2 regions of the Staphylococcus sp. Z5-21 genome follow, and region 2 is predicted to be linked to the other one. Evidence: a T-box and tRNA genes for the amino acid it is inferred to sense, from the RefSeq annotation. Region 2 holds a T-box; the other holds one or more tRNA genes.
What was found. A T-box is a leader RNA that pairs with one kind of tRNA and senses whether it is charged. The one in region 2 lies ahead of serS (serine--tRNA ligase), so its partner is inferred to be a tRNA-Ser.
Positions count from the first base shown of each region.

Region 1 (7,961 bases), 970 kb from region 2:
GAACCGGCGAGTTACGATTTGATGCAAGGTTAAGCAGTGAATGTGGAGCCGTAGCGAAAGCGAGTCTGAATAGGGCGTTGAGTATTTGGTCGTAGACCCGAAACCAGGTGATCTACCCATGACCAGGTTGAAGTTCAGGTAACACTGAATGGAGGACCGAACCGACTTACGTTGAAAAGTGAGCGGATGAGTTGTGGGTAGCGGAGAAATTCCAATCGAACCTGGAGATAGCTGGTTCTCTCCGAAATAGCTTTAGGGCTAGCCTCAAGTGATGATTATTGGAGGTAGAGCACTGTTTGGACGAGGGGCCCTTATCGGGTTACCGAATTCAGACAAACTCCGAATGCCAATCAATTTAACTTGGGAGTCAGAACGCGGGTGATAAGGTCCGTGTTCGAAAGGGAAACAGCCCAGACCACCAGCTAAGGTCCCAAAATATATGTTAAGTGGAAAAGGATGTGGCGTTGCCCAGACAACTAGGATGTTGGCTTAGAAGCAGCCATCATTTAAAGAGTGCGTAATAGCTCACTAGTCGAGTGACACTGCGCCGAAAATGTACCGGGGCTAAACATATTACCGAAGCTGTGGATTGTCCGTAAGGACAATGGTAGGAGAGCGTTCTAAGGGCGTTGAAGCATGATCGCAAGGACATGTGGAGCGCTTAGAAGTGAGAATGCCGGTGTGAGTAGCGAAAGACGGGTGAGAATCCCGTCCACCGATTGACTAAGGTTTCCAGAGGAAGGCTCGTCCGCTCTGGGTTAGTCGGGTCCTAAGCTGAGGCCGATAGGCGTAGGCGATGGATAACAGGTTGATATTCCTGTACCACCATTATTCGTTTTAAGCGATGGGGGGACGCAGTAGGATAGGCGAAGCGTACGATTGGATTGTACGTCCAAGCAGTGAGATTGAGTGTTAGGCAAATCCGGCACTCTTAAGATTGAGCTGTGATGGGGAGAGGAAATTGTTTCCTCGAGTCGTTGATTTCACACTGCCAAGAAAAGCCTCTAGCTAGAATTGTGGTGCCCGTACCGCAAACCGACACAGGTAGTCAAGATGAGAATTCTAAGGTGAGCGAGCGAACTCTCGTTAAGGAACTCGGCAAAATGACCCCGTAACTTCGGGAGAAGGGGTGCTCTTTAGGGTTAACGCCCAGGAGAGCCGCAGTGAATAGGCCCAAGCGACTGTTTATCAAAAACACAGGTCTCTGCTAAACCGTAAGGTGATGTATAGGGGCTGACGCCTGCCCGGTGCTGGAAGGTTAAGAGGAGTGGTTAGCTTCTGCGAAGCTACGAATCGAAGCCCCAGTAAACGGCGGCCGTAACTATAACGGTCCTAAGGTAGCGAAATTCCTTGTCGGGTAAGTTCCGACCCGCACGAAAGGCGTAACGATTTGGGCACTGTCTCAACGAGAGACTCGGTGAAATCATAGTACCTGTGAAGATGCAGGTTACCCGCGACAGGACGGAAAGACCCCGTGGAGCTTTACTGTAGTCTGATATTGAAATTCGGCACAGCTTGTACAGGATAGGTAGGAGCCTGAGATACGTGAGCGCTAGCTTACGTGGAGGCGTTGGTGGGATACTACCCTCGCTGTGTTGGATTTCTAACCCGCACCATTTATCATGGTGGGAGACAGTGTCAGATGGGCAGTTTGACTGGGGCGGTCGCCTCCTAAAGAGTAACGGAGGCGCTCAAAGGTTTCCTCAGAATGGTTGGAAATCATTCATAGAGTGTAAAGGCATAAGGAAGCTTGACTGCGAGACTTACAAGTCGAGCAGGGTCGAAAGACGGACTTAGTGATCCGGTGGTTCCGCATGGAAGGGCCATCGCTCAACGGATAAAAGCTACCCCGGGGATAACAGGCTTATCTCCCCCAAGAGTTCACATCGACGGGGAGGTTTGGCACCTCGATGTCGGCTCATCGCATCCTGGGGCTGTAGTCGGTCCCAAGGGTTGGGCTGTTCGCCCATTAAAGCGGTACGCGAGCTGGGTTCAGAACGTCGTGAGACAGTTCGGTCCCTATCCGTCGTGGGCGTAGGAAATTTGAGAGGAGCTGTCCTTAGTACGAGAGGACCGGGATGGACATACCTCTGGTGTACCAGTTGTCGTGCCAACGGCATCGCTGGGTAGCTATGTATGGACGGGATAAGTGCTGAAAGCATCTAAGCATGAAGCCCCCCTCAAGATGAGATTTCCCAACTTCGGTTATAAGATCCCTCAAAGATGATGAGGTTAATAGGTTCGAGGTGGAAGCATAGCGATATGTGCAGCTGACGAATACTAATCGATCGAAGACTTAATCAAATTTTAAATGTTTTGTTTGGTTGAATCATATTTTACTTACTATCTAGTTTTGAATGTATAATTTCATACATTTCATTGTCTGGTGACAATGGCAAGGAGGTCACACCTGTTCCCATGCCGAACACAGAAGTTAAGCTCCTTAGCGCCGATGGTAGTCGGACTTACGTTCCGCAAGAGTAGGACGTTGCCAGGCAATTTATATGGAGGATTAGCTCAGCTGGGAGAGCATCTGCCTTACAAGCAGAGGGTCGGCGGTTCGAACCCGTCATCCTCCACCATTTATTTAATTTAGCCGGCCTAGCTCAACTGGTAGAGCAACTGACTTGTAATCAGTAGGTTGGGGGTTCAAGTCCTCTGGCCGGCACCATTTTGATGAGCCATTAGCTCAGTTGGTAGAGCATCTGACTTTTAATCAGAGGGTCAGTGGTTCGAGCCCACTATGGCTCACCATTATCATTTTAATATCGCGGGTGTGGCGGAATTGGCAGACGCACTAGACTTAGGATCTAGCGCCTTACGGCGTGGGGGTTCGACTCCCTTCACCCGCATATGCAGAAGTAGTTCAGCGGTAGAATACGACCTTGCCAAGGTCGGGGTCGCGGGTTCGAATCCCGTCTTCTGCTCCATTATTTTGCCGGGGTGGCGGAACTGGCAGACGCACAGGACTTAAAATCCTGCGATAAGTGATTATCGTACCGGTTCGATTCCGGTCCTCGGCATCATCCTATAAAAATTATGCGCCCATAGCTCAACTGGATAGAGTACTTGACTACGAATCAAGAGGTTATAGGTTCGACCCCTATTGGGCGCACTAATTTACGGGAAGTAGCTCAGCTTGGTAGAGCACTTGGTTTGGGACCAAGGGGTCGCAGGTTCGAATCCTGTCTTCCCGATTCCCTGAAAATTTGTATATGGGGGCTTAGCTCAGATGGGAGAGCGCCTGCTTTGCACGCAGGAGGTCAGCGGTTCGATCCCGCTAGTCTCCACCATATTTAATACAAACTAAAATACAACGGCGGTGTAGCTCAGCTGGCTAGAGCGTACGGTTCATACCCGTGAGGTCGGGGGTTCGATCCCCTCCACCGCCACTAATTATTAGTTGTAAATTATATTTAGGACCTTTAGCTCAGTTGGTTAGAGCTAACGGCTCATAACCGTTCGGTCGCAGGTTCGAGTCCTGCAAGGTCCATATAATTTTGGAGGAATACCCAAGTCCGGCTGAAGGGATCGGTCTTGAAAACCGACAGGGGCTTAACGGCCCGCGGGGGTTCGAATCCCTCTTCCTCCGCCATCTTTATAATAATTGAATATAATTTATTTTTAGCTAATATTTGTGGAGGAATACCCAAGTCCGGCTGAAGGGATCGGTCTTGAAAACCGACAGGAGCTTAACGGCTCGCGGGGGTTCGAATCCCTCTTCCTCCGCCATTTATATTATTAACGCGGGATGGAGCAGTTCGGTAGCTCGTCGGGCTCATAACCCGAAGGTCGGTGGTTCAAATCCGCCTCCCGCAATTTTTAAAAGGTCCCGTAGTGTAGCGGTTAACACGCCTGCCTGTCACGCAGGAGATCGTGGGTTCGAATCCCATCGGGACCGCCATTTATTATGGTTCAGTAGCTCAGTTGGTAGAGCAATGGATTGAAGCTCCATGTGTCGGCAGTTCGATTCTGTCCTGAACCATTTTTAATGCAAGCCGGCCTAGCTCAACTGGTAGAGCAACTGACTTGTAATCAGTAGGTTGGGGGTTCAAGTCCTCTGGCCGGCACCATCTTTTGGAGGGGTAGCGAAGTGGCTAAACGCGGCGGACTGTAAATCCGCTCCTTCGGGTTCGGCAGTTCGAATCTGCCCCCCTCCACCATTTATTTAATTTAATAGGGGCATATTTCAACGGTAGAATAGAGGTCTCCAAAACCTTTGATGTGGGTTCGATTCCTACTGCCCCTGCCATGGCGGTTGTGGCGAAGTGGTTAACGCATCGGATTGTGGTTCCGACACTCGTGGGTTCGATTCCCATCATCCGCCCTTAGTATTATTGGGCTATAGCCAAGCGGTAAGGCAATGGACTTTGACTCCATCACGCGCTGGTTCGAATCCAGCTAGCCCAGTTTTTTATTGGCGGCATAGCCAAGTGGTAAGGCAGAGGTCTGCAAAACCTTTATCACCGGTTCAAATCCGGTTGCCGCCTTCAACAATATGCGGGAGTAGTTTAACTTTTAGAACACGTTCCTTCCCGGAATGAGGTATAGGTGTAAGTCCTATCTTCCGCTCCATATTAAATTATTATATCCCATGCGGGGGTAGTTCAACTTTTAGAACACGTTCTTTCCCGGAACGAGGTGTAGGTGTAAGTCCTATCTTCCGCTCCATATTATTTTGCGGGAGTAGTTCAACTTTTAGAACACGTTCCTTCCCGGAATGAGGTATAGGTGTAAGTCCTATCTTCCGCTCCATTTATTCTTCCATTAAGGAAGTTTTTTTTTACACTTTTTTAAGTATATAAATTTAATAATCACTTTGGATTGTTGTTTATTTATATTGAGGTAAATATTATTTTAACGTCTTAATCAATGTGGTATTATTAAGTGGTTATGTTATATGAAGTAATAATTAATACTTGATTTATGTATAATTAAAAATTTGAACTATAGGAGCTATAATTTCTATGATACGTACAATGATGAATGGAAAAATTCACAGAGCAAGAGTAACAGAATCTAATTTAAACTATGTAGGTAGTATTACGATTGATAAAGATATATTGGAAGCAGTAGATATATTACCCAATGAGAAAGTGGCAATTGTAAATAATAATAATGGTGCACGTTTTGAAACCTATGTTATTGAAGGAGAACGTGGAAGTGGTAAGATATGCTTAAATGGAGCTGCTTCTAGGTTAGTAGAAGTAGACGATGTTGTGATTATTATGACATATGTTCAATTAAATGAAACTGAGCTTATAAATCACGTACCTAAAGTAGCTGTAATGAATGAATTTAACCAAATAACACAAATGATTGGTGAAAAGGAAAATGAAATAATTTTAGATTGATTTTTAAGTAAATAGTTAATTTGATTTGTACTTAATAATTTGATTCTAATTAAAAATGATGAATTTATTTAAATTAAGACGTGGTAATTAGTTTAATTTATTTATAAGGCAAAGATATTATGAATAGTGACAATTTATACTTTTTTAGTAAGGTGTTTTTCTTTCAAAAGCTAGTGATTACGCTCTTTATTAAGAAATCTATTGACGACAAAAGTTCTAAGTTATATAATGTATTTATGCTGTTTCGAACATAAACGGTTACTTTTTGTAAAATAAGTGATCGCTCAATTATTTATTGAGCCGGTGTGGCGGAATTGGCAGACGCGCGGGACTCAAAATCCCGTTCCTTCTTGGAGTGTCGGTTCGATCCCGACCACCGGTATAACTATAGTAATAAACAGACTCTGTTTGTTTTTGAACCTCGTATCTACGAGGTTCTTTTTTTATGTCAAATATACGTTTTGTTTTAAATTTAAAAAAAGAATATAAATCATTGATATTATATTTACCATTATAACTTTATATTGTGGTTTTTAAGAAAGTATAATATTATGAGTCTAATGCTTTATTTGGAGGAAAATGAATGTCTAAGAGTAAAACTAAAAACAATAGTAGTAAACAATTTTTTAGCAACATACTTCAAGCTGTGGGTGCTGGTGTTGTAATTGCATTAATACCGAATGCATTGTTAGGAGAGTTATTAAAATTCTTCAAAGAAGGTAATCAATTATTAGAATCAGTGTATCAATTGGTTGTATTAATTCAATCATTTATGGCTTTTATTATTGGAGTATTAGCAGCGCATCAATTTAAATTTAGTGGTGCTGGTGCAACGATGGTTGGCGTTTCTGCAATGCTTGGTAGTGGGGCAGTAAAAATAACATCAAACGGTTTTATGTTAAATGGTATTGGAGATATTATAAATACGATATTAGTAGTCATGGTAGCCTGTTTTTTATATTTAATACTTCAAAACAAATTAGGATCGCTTGAAATGATTATTTTACCGGTAGTGATTCCGGTTGTAAGTGGCATTATAGGTATTTATACACTAGGGTATGTATCGAATGTGACGAAAGGAATTGGACATTTAGTGAGTTCTTTTACAGAACTGAATCCTATGTTGATGTCTATCCTTATCTGTGTTACATATTCTTTATTAATGGTTACACCCATATCTGTGGTAGCAATTGCCACTGCAATTGGTTTGTCTGGTTTAGGAAGTGGTGCAGCTAATATGGGTATTGTAGCAGCTTGTGTAACATTTTTATTCGGTTCAATACGAGTGAATGGTGCAGGTGTCAATCTTGTATTAATTATTGGTGCAGCTAAAATGATGATTCCAGTATACTTTAAACATTTAATCATCGCGGTGCCTTTAGTTATTAATGGTATCATAGGAGGGTTAATTGCTTATTTCATAGGAATTCAAGGGACACCAATGTCTGCTGGTTTTGGTTATACAGGTTTAGTAGGGCCAATAAACGCATTTAATCGGATGGATGGTGATCCAGTAATAAATATTATCCTTTTAATTTTTGGTTATCTTATTATTCCATTTGTAGCAGCATTTTTTGTACATGAATTATGTAAAAAATTCATAGGCAGTTATTCAGATGACATATATAGATTTGAAATACCAAAACAATAAAGTGTTTTGAATTTGTGTATGGCAGTTGGTTATCTAAGAAAATGAATATCTATACATTTTCAAGGTATTGTATAGGTGTAGTTAAGTCTAAAAATCTAAAACTTTAAGTTTATTATAGTGTCAATATTATTTTCTATGTCTATATATTTTACTTTAAGGTATAGAGTATAAATTAATGTATATTAACAAGCATGACAGCAACCTGTAATTGATTATGAAGCATAGGGCAGAAATTAAATTTTCTAGTGGGTCTTTTGTAGTTCCACCTATGTAAACAAGGCAGAGATAACTATGATAAAGGTCTGCCTGAGCTAACGTGCATGTATAAGTTTCACTAGAATTATATATAAGATTTAGCCTATGTATAAGAACTACTCTTTTCCATAAGAATAGGAAAAATAGTTTCTTTAAAATAAGTAGGCTATACATTTTCAATTTAGTCATTTAGTGCCTAATTGAACAAGAGTCTGAGACATCTAGTTTTGTCCCAGGCTCTCTTTTTTTATACTCAAGGGACAGAATTTGAGGTAATTAGCTGTTTATATAAGTTTAAATAGATTCCTAAAATTATATTGAATATTATTTCGTAATTATGTATAATAATGAATTATATAGAAAGGGGTTAGAAAATGAAACACATGATTAAATTGATTATGACTGTTATTTTAATTAGTAGCGGTATATTAACTTACATTAGCCCTGTTGCACATGGAGCGGAACAGGATCAATGGGATAAAATAAAAGCGCGTGGTGAATTACGCGTAGGTTTATCTGCAGATTATGCACCATATGAATTTGAGCATAATGTAAATGGTAAATCGGAATATGCAGGTATCGATATTGACTTAGCTAAAAAAGTAGCTAAAGATAATCATCTGAAATTAAAAATTGTAAATATGCAATTTGACAGTTTATTGGGAGCAATTAAGACTGGGAAAGTCGATTTAATTATTTCT
Region 1 is NZ_CP096462.1:973,999-981,959, forward strand. Features, by position in the region: rRNA gene M1D64_RS04745 (23S ribosomal RNA) at 1-2,304, shown strand, start outside; rRNA gene rrf (5S ribosomal RNA) at 2,383-2,497, shown strand; tRNA gene M1D64_RS04755 (tRNA-Val) at 2,507-2,582, shown strand; tRNA gene M1D64_RS04760 (tRNA-Thr) at 2,596-2,671, shown strand; tRNA gene M1D64_RS04765 (tRNA-Lys) at 2,679-2,754, shown strand; tRNA gene M1D64_RS04770 (tRNA-Leu) at 2,771-2,852, shown strand; tRNA gene M1D64_RS04775 (tRNA-Gly) at 2,856-2,930, shown strand; tRNA gene M1D64_RS04780 (tRNA-Leu) at 2,938-3,023, shown strand; tRNA gene M1D64_RS04785 (tRNA-Arg) at 3,042-3,115, shown strand; tRNA gene M1D64_RS04790 (tRNA-Pro) at 3,124-3,197, shown strand; tRNA gene M1D64_RS04795 (tRNA-Ala) at 3,218-3,293, shown strand; tRNA gene M1D64_RS04800 (tRNA-Met) at 3,319-3,392, shown strand; tRNA gene M1D64_RS04805 (tRNA-Ile) at 3,420-3,493, shown strand; tRNA gene M1D64_RS04810 (tRNA-Ser) at 3,503-3,595, shown strand; tRNA gene M1D64_RS04815 (tRNA-Ser) at 3,640-3,732, shown strand; tRNA gene M1D64_RS04820 (tRNA-Met) at 3,746-3,819, shown strand; tRNA gene M1D64_RS04825 (tRNA-Asp) at 3,829-3,904, shown strand; tRNA gene M1D64_RS04830 (tRNA-Phe) at 3,913-3,985, shown strand; tRNA gene M1D64_RS04835 (tRNA-Thr) at 3,998-4,073, shown strand; tRNA gene M1D64_RS04840 (tRNA-Tyr) at 4,080-4,163, shown strand; tRNA gene M1D64_RS04845 (tRNA-Trp) at 4,179-4,252, shown strand; tRNA gene M1D64_RS04850 (tRNA-His) at 4,255-4,327, shown strand; tRNA gene M1D64_RS04855 (tRNA-Gln) at 4,339-4,410, shown strand; tRNA gene M1D64_RS04860 (tRNA-Cys) at 4,420-4,490, shown strand; tRNA gene M1D64_RS04865 (tRNA-Gly) at 4,501-4,575, shown strand; tRNA gene M1D64_RS04870 (tRNA-Gly) at 4,597-4,671, shown strand; tRNA gene M1D64_RS04875 (tRNA-Gly) at 4,681-4,755, shown strand; gene panD (aspartate 1-decarboxylase) at 4,968-5,354, shown strand; tRNA gene M1D64_RS04885 (tRNA-Leu) at 5,654-5,736, shown strand; gene M1D64_RS04890 (PTS sugar transporter subunit IIC) at 5,938-7,005, shown strand; gene M1D64_RS04895 (ABC transporter substrate-binding protein/permease) at 7,635-7,961, shown strand, end outside.
Region 1: it encodes a tRNA-Ser, which carries the amino acid that the T-box ahead of serS (serine--tRNA ligase) is inferred to sense. The anticodon was not compared.

Region 2 (7,961 bases):
TAACTATGATGGTAATGAAAGAGAGCCGTCAGTCTTACCTGCTAGATTCCCTAACTTATTAGTTAATGGTGCATCAGGTATCGCTGTTGGTATGGCTACAAATATTCCACCACATAATTTAACAGAGGTCATCAACGGTATTTTAAGTTTAAGTTATAATCCCGATATTACCATTGCTGAATTGATGGAAGATATACAAGGGCCAGACTTCCCGACTGCAGGTATTATCCTTGGAAAGAGTGGGATTCGTCGTGCATTTGAAACAGGTCGTGGATCAATACAATTGCGCTCTCGTGCAGAAATAGAAGAACGTGGTGGCGGCCGTCAACGTATTGTTGTTACAGAAGTACCGTACCAAGTTAACAAAGCACGTATGATAGAAAAGATTGCTGAATTAGCGCGTGATAAGAAAATAGACGGTATCACAGACTTACGAGATGAAACAAGTTTACGTACAGGTGTCCGTGTAGTAATCGATATCCGTAAAGATGCCAACGCGAGTGTTGTCTTAAATAACTTATACAAACAAACACCATTACAAACATCATTTGGTGTAAACATGATTGCCTTAGTTAATGGCAGACCAAAACTTATTTCACTTAAAGATGCCTTAGTTGAATACTTAGAACATCAAAAAGTCGTTGTAAGAAGACGTACCGAATATAATTTGAAAAAAGCTTTAGATCGTGCACATATCTTAGAAGGTTTGAGAATTGCGCTTGATCATATTGATGAAATTATCAGAGTTATTCGTGAATCAGATAACGATAAGATTGCCATGGCAAGTTTACAAGAACAATTTAAATTATCTGAACGTCAAGCACAAGCGATTTTAGATATGCGTTTAAGACGTTTAACTGGTTTAGAAAGAGATAAGATTGAAGCTGAATATAATGAACTAATTGCTTATATTGAAGAATTGAAATCTATCCTTGCAGACGAAGAAAAATTATTACAAATTGTTCGTGATGAATTGATTGATGTCCGTGAGCGTTATGGTGATGAACGTAAGACTGAAATCCAACTTGGTGGTTTAGATGACATTGAAGATGAAGATCTAATTCCAGAAGAACAAATTGTGATTACGTTAAGTCATAATAACTACATCAAACGATTACCAGTTTCAACTTATAGAGCACAACACCGTGGTGGTCGTGGTGTTCAAGGTATGAATACGCTAGAAGAAGACTTTGTAAGTCAACTTGTGACGTTAAGTACACATGACAACGTGCTATTCTTTACGAATAAAGGTCGTGTCTATAAACTTAAAGGCTACGAAGTGCCTGAGCTTTCTCGACAGTCTAAAGGTATCCCAGTAGTTAACGCAATTGAGTTAGATAATGACGAATCGATTAGTACGATGATTGCTGTTAAAGATTTAGAAAGTGAAGAAGATTATTTAGTCTTTGCTACTCAAAAAGGTAGAGTGAAACGTTCTGCCCTAAGTAACTTCTCACATATTAATAAAAACGGTAAAATTGCGATTAGTTTCAAACAGGATGACGAATTGATTGCAGTACGTCTAACTGATGGTGAAACTGATATTCTAATCGGTACATCGCACGCTTCATTAATTCGCTTCCCTGAAACTGCCTTACGTCCACTTGGCCGTACCGCAGCGGGTGTGAAAGGTATTACACTTAGAGAAGACGATAAAGTAGTCGGTTTAGATGTTACAAAAGTCGAAAGCGATGATGAAATACTCGTCGTGACTGAAAATGGTTACGGTAAACGTACACCAGTTGAAGATTACAGATTATCAAACCGTGGTGGTAAAGGTATTAAAACAGCGACTATCACAGAACGTAATGGTAATGTAGTTTGTATCACATCAGTGACTGGTGAAGAAGACTTGATGGTTGTTACAAACTCTGGCGTGATTATCCGTATTGATGTAGAGGATATTTCACAAAACGGTCGTGCAGCACAAGGTGTGAGATTGATTAAATTAGGTGAAAATCAATTCGTATCTACAGTAGCTAAAGTAAATGAGGAAGATGAAGCTGAAACAGAAACTGAAGCAATTGCCTCCGATTCAGAAATTACTGATGCAACTGAACAAATAGCACAAGATTCACAACAAGGTGAAGCTGTGATAGAGGACGATGCACCAGGCAACGCCATTCATACAGAAGTTGAAGATAGTGATGTATCAGATGATGATGATCGTCAAGAAGTACGACAAGACTTTATGGACCGTGTGAATGAAGATATTGATAATGCGGACAATGAAGATAACGAAGAAGAGTAATTTTATGCGATAATAGTCATTATAAAAAAGACCTACCTCAATGAGGTAGGTCTTTTTTGGCTTAATTTTCTAAAGCTTTCATAGCATGAGGTATTTCACTGATTAGTCTGGATGGTGGCACGACATACATTTTTTCTGCTAACTGTTCTCCAATATAACTATGCGTATACGTAGCACTTGTAACGGCTTCTTCTGTGTCGTTGAATTGGCCGACAAAGCTTGTAATCATACCAGATAAAGTATCACCCATACCACCTGTAGCCATTGCAGGTGTCCCTATTGGCAGTTTGTAGTCTTTACCTCTGAAATAGATTTCAGTTCCGTGCATTTTTAAAACAATGGTTGCACCAATGCGATCTGCGGCTTCACGATTACGTTCATACGTTTGTTCCTCTATAGGAATACCACTTAAACGTTCCCACTCTTTTTGGTGAGGCGTAAAGATAACCTTACACGTAGGAATGTCTGGTTTCAATTTACTAAAAATTGTTATAGCATCCCCATCTACAATTAATTTTTGATATGGTTGAATATTTTGTAATAGGAAAGTGATGGCATTATTGCCTTTAAAATCACAACCGAGTCCCGGTCCGATTAAGATACAATCCGTGTTCTCAATCATTTTTGTTAACATTTTAGTATCGTTAATATCAATCACCATGGCCTCTGGACAACGTGAATGTAAAGCGGCATGATTTGTTGGATGTGTAGCTACAGTGATTAATCCGCTACCACTATAAACACACGCTCGAGCTGCAAGCATGATTGCACCACCTAAGTTCGCATTACCCCCAATTAAAAGAATTCTCCCATAATCACCTTTATGTGTTTCATCTTTACGTTTTGGAATGCTTACTTGTGATAAAGTTTCCATTTTGAAACCTCCTTTTAAACATTTAGCGTTAATTTAATACGTTGACTTGAAAAAGATAAGCATCTGCTTAAAATGATAAATGTTAAAGTTGGCTATCTTATATTCTCTATATTATAGAATTTTAAAACCATTTTCTTTTAAGTTACTTATATCTTATTTTCATGTGCTCATTTATAAATACAATAAGAAATATTATACCTGGTTTCGAGATTAGTCAATAGGCAAAGTCGTAAAGAAAATATTAATTTTAGAAAACATAATTTTGATACGACTTTATCCCATTAAATCAGTAATTTAATACCATATTACGGATATGGTCAATCCTATTGTTCGTGTGAAAATGTAAGCGTATACTCGAATTAATTGAACAAAATAGATAAGCGAGGAGATGGGGAAATGACATTACAACTTAATGGTGAAATGTTGACAATCAATGATATTAAAATGTTCTTAAATAAGGAAGATACCGTTGAAGTAACACAAGAAGCACTGGAACGCGTAAAGAAAAGTAGACAAACGGTGGAACACATTATAGAAAACAAAGAAACAATCTATGGTATTACAACTGGATTTGGATTATTTAGTGATGTGCGAATTGATAAAGGTGAATACAATCAATTACAAGTAAATTTAATTCGATCACATGCTTGTGGTGTTGGGAAACCATTTTCAGAAGAAGTTGCTTTAGTAATGATGGTCTTACGATTAAATACTCTGTTGAAAGGTCATTCTGGTACGACAGTCGCGTTATTAGAGCAACTTGTTTATTATATCAATCACAGAATTGTACCAGTGATTCCACAGCAAGGCTCTTTAGGGGCATCAGGGGATTTAGCGCCATTATCTCATTTAGCATTAGCTTTAATTGGTGAAGGCAATGTATTTTTTAAAGGTGAAGAAGTTGACAGCCGGTATGTCTTAAATCAATTAAATCGTAACCCAATACAATTACAAGCTAAAGAAGGGCTTGCACTCATCAATGGCACGCAAGCGATGACTGCGCAAGGTGTGATTAATTATATTGAAGCGGAAGCCTTAGGTTACCAAGCAGAATGGATTGCAGCTCTAACACATCAAGCATTAAATGGCATTACAGATGCTTATAATGAAAAAGTGCATAAAGCACGTAATTTTCAAGAACAAATAGATGTTGCAGCTAGAATGTTAGATTGGTTAGATGGCTCAGAGTTAACCACTACACAAGGTGACATACGTGTACAAGATGCATACACATTACGCTGTATTCCACAAATACATGGCGCAAGTTTTCAAGTATTTAATTATGTGAAAGAAAAATTAGAATTTGAAATGAACGCTGCTAATGATAATCCATTAATATTTGATGAAGGCGATGAAACGCTTGTTATTTCTGGAGGTAATTTCCATGGGCAACCGATTGCCTTTGCATTAGATTTCTTAAAGTTAGGTGTAAGTGAATTGGCTAATGTCTCAGAGCGTCGTCTAGAACGACTCGTAAATCCTCAATTAAATAATGGATTGCCTGCCTTTTTAAGCCCACAACCAGGATTACAGAGTGGTGCGATGATTATGCAGTATGCTGCTGCGAGCCTAGTATCAGAAAATAAAACACTCGCACATCCAGCAAGTGTTGACTCAATACCATCGTCAGCTAATCAAGAGGATCACGTTTCGATGGGAACAATTGCCTCTCGTCATGGCTATCACATCATTGAAAATGCGAGACGTGTCTTAGCAATTGAAACGATTATTGCATTACAAGCCGTTGAATATAAAGATATTGATAAATTATCACCGAAAACATATGAAAAGTATCAAGAATTACGTCACATCGTACCATCAATTACAGAAGATAGACAGTTCCATAAAGATATTGAAGCGGTATCGCAATATTTACAAGATCTTGCTTATATGTAGGGACTTTAATTGACATAAACGTTGTCACCCTTGAAATAGCTGATGTTATTTGCTATATTTAAATTAACTTAATTATGCTATTGTTCGTAGGATAAGTAATATTGAATTTTGATTTCAGAGAGCTTGTGGTTAGTGTGAACAAGTAATCATATTTAATATGAATCTACCTACTATATGAGAACAATCGGTTATAGCCGTTATTTAGTGAGAGTGCAGTCTAATTTTGGACTGTTAAATAGGGTGGCAACGCGTAGACCACGTCCCTTGTACAGGGACGTGGTCTTTTTGTGTTATTATCCAATAAATTTTGAAATTTGAAAGGATGAGCAGCATGTTAGATATCAAATTATTCCGTAATGATCCAGAATTCCTTAAAGAAAAAGTTGCAAAACGTGGTATGGATTCAAAAGTAGTAGATGAAGTATTAGAACTAGATGAGCAACGTCGTCAACTTATCAGTCAAGCCGAAGAAATGAAGGCAGAGCGTAATAAAGTAAGTGGAGAAATTGCTCAGAAAAAACGTAATAAAGAAGATGCAGACTATGCAATCGCAGCTATGCGTAACCTAGGTGATGAAATTAAAGTACTAGATGATACTTTAAATCAAGTAGATGTTGACCTTAATGATAAATTGTCTCGTATTCCAAATATCATTCACGACGATGTACCAGAAGGTGCTACGGATGAAGATAATATAGAAGTTAAACGTTGGGGTACACCTAGAACTTTTGAATTTGAAGATAAAGCACACTGGGATTTAGTAGAAGAGTTAGAGATGGTTGATTTTGAAAGAGCAGCTAAAGTCTCTGGTGCGAGATTCGTATTCTTGACAGGTGACGGTGCACAATTAGAGAGAGCGTTAATGAACTACATGATTACGAAACATACGACACAACATGGCTATACGGAAATGATGGTACCACAATTAGTTAATGCCGATTCTATGTATGGTACAGGTCAACTTCCTAAATTTGAAGAAGACTTATTTAAAGTAGAAAAAGAAGGCCTTTATACCATTCCAACTGCAGAAGTGCCATTAACGAATTATTACCGCAATGAAATCATTGCACCTGACGTATTACCAGCTAAATTTACAGCTCAATCAGCTTGTTATCGTAGTGAGGCTGGATCTGCTGGTCGTGATACACGAGGACTTATTCGCTTACACCAATTTGATAAAGTTGAAATGGTACGTATTGAAAAACCTGAAGATTCTTGGCAAGCACTTGAAGACATGACTCATCATGCAGAAGCGATTTTAGAAGAACTTGGTTTACCATATCGCCGTGTTATCTTGTGTACAGGAGATATTGGTTTTGGTTCAAGTAAAACATATGATTTAGAAGTTTGGTTACCAAGCTATAATGATTATAAAGAAATCAGCTCTTGTTCAAATATTACAGATTTCCAAGCACGTCGTTCAAACATTCGCTTCAAACGCGATAAAAATGCGAAACCAGAATTAGCGCATACTTTAAATGGTAGCGGGTTAGCTGTAGGTCGTACCTTTGCAGCTATCGTTGAGAACTATCAAAATGAAGATGGCTCAGTTACAATTCCAGAAGTGTTAGTTCCATTTATGGGTGGTAAAACAGTCATCCGTCCGACTAAATAAAAAACTGAAAGTAATGCTAAAAACGCGTAGCGACAATAGGTCCTATGCGTTTTTTGTGCACTATCGAAAGGGTAGGGGAGGTGTAAAAAGTATAAAATAGCAAATATGATTAGGCGGAATTCAGCTATATTTTAGAGGTATGTCTTAATTATTTCTAAAAATTCAGAGAAATATAAACAACGTGTGTTTAAGCTTTTTAAGACAATCGTTAGTCTAACCTCACACAAACGGATGTCTAAAGATATTGCGCATTTAGAATGAGTTGTATTAGAATTGATATATTATTTTTGAAGTGCCATGAGAGGGTGGGTGTGTATGGAAAATGAAGCGCATGTAACATTTAAACAAGGTGTCAAAGCGTGTATTCCTACCTTGTTAGGATACGCAGGCGTGGGTTTATCTTTTGGAATTGTTGCAGTTGCTTCAGGATTTAGCTTGTTGGAAATTATTTTACTGTGTTTGCTTGTATACGCAGGCGCAGCACAATTTATAATTTGCGCGCTTGTTATTGCAGGTACACCTATATCCGCAATTGTATTAACTGCGTTCATCGTCAATTCTAGGATGTTCTTATTAAGTATGACACTCGCGCCAAGCTATAAGGATTATAGTTTACTAAATAGAATTGGGTTGGCAACACTGGTAACAGATGAAACATTTGGGGTTGCAGTGACACCACATCTAAAAGGCGAAAAAATTAATGATCGATGGCTACACGGTTTGAATATAACAGCTTATGTTTTTTGGACGATTGCATGTATTATTGGTGCTTTATTTGGTAAGTACATCCATGACCCAGACGCATTAGGCTTAGACTTTGCAATAACGGCTATGTTTATTTTTCTTGCCGTCTCCCAATTTGAATCAATCAGGCGCTCAAAAGTTAAGATTTACTTAGTTCTGATTATTTGTGTCATTGTGATGATGTTGGGATTAAGTTTATTTATGCCATTATATTTAGCAATTATTTTAGCTTCTACAATAACGGCAGCACTTGGGGTGGTGATGGAACGATGACGACAACGATACATATGTTAACGATTATTATTTTATGCGGAATTGTGACGTGGTTGACTCGAATTATACCGTTTGTGATGATTTCTAAAGTTCATTTATCTGAACGTGTAGTCAAATGGCTCTCCTTTATCCCAATTACATTGTTTACAGCGTTGATTATTGATGGTGTCTTGGTCCAACAAGATGGTGTAATTGGATACACAATCAATATGGCATTTTTGATAACGATGATACCTACGATTGTAATTGCCATCGTTTCAAGGAGTTTAACGATAACGATTCTAAGTGGGATTATTATTATGGCATTG
Region 2 is NZ_CP096462.1:7,600-15,560, forward strand. Features, by position in the region: gene gyrA (DNA gyrase subunit A) at 1-2,251, shown strand, start outside; gene M1D64_RS00035 (NAD(P)H-hydrate dehydratase) at 2,313-3,125, opposite strand; gene hutH (histidine ammonia-lyase) at 3,522-5,021, shown strand; T-box leader at 5,101-5,289, shown strand; gene serS (serine--tRNA ligase) at 5,353-6,636, shown strand; gene M1D64_RS00050 (AzlC family ABC transporter permease) at 6,952-7,653, shown strand; gene M1D64_RS00055 (AzlD domain-containing protein) at 7,650-7,961, shown strand, end outside.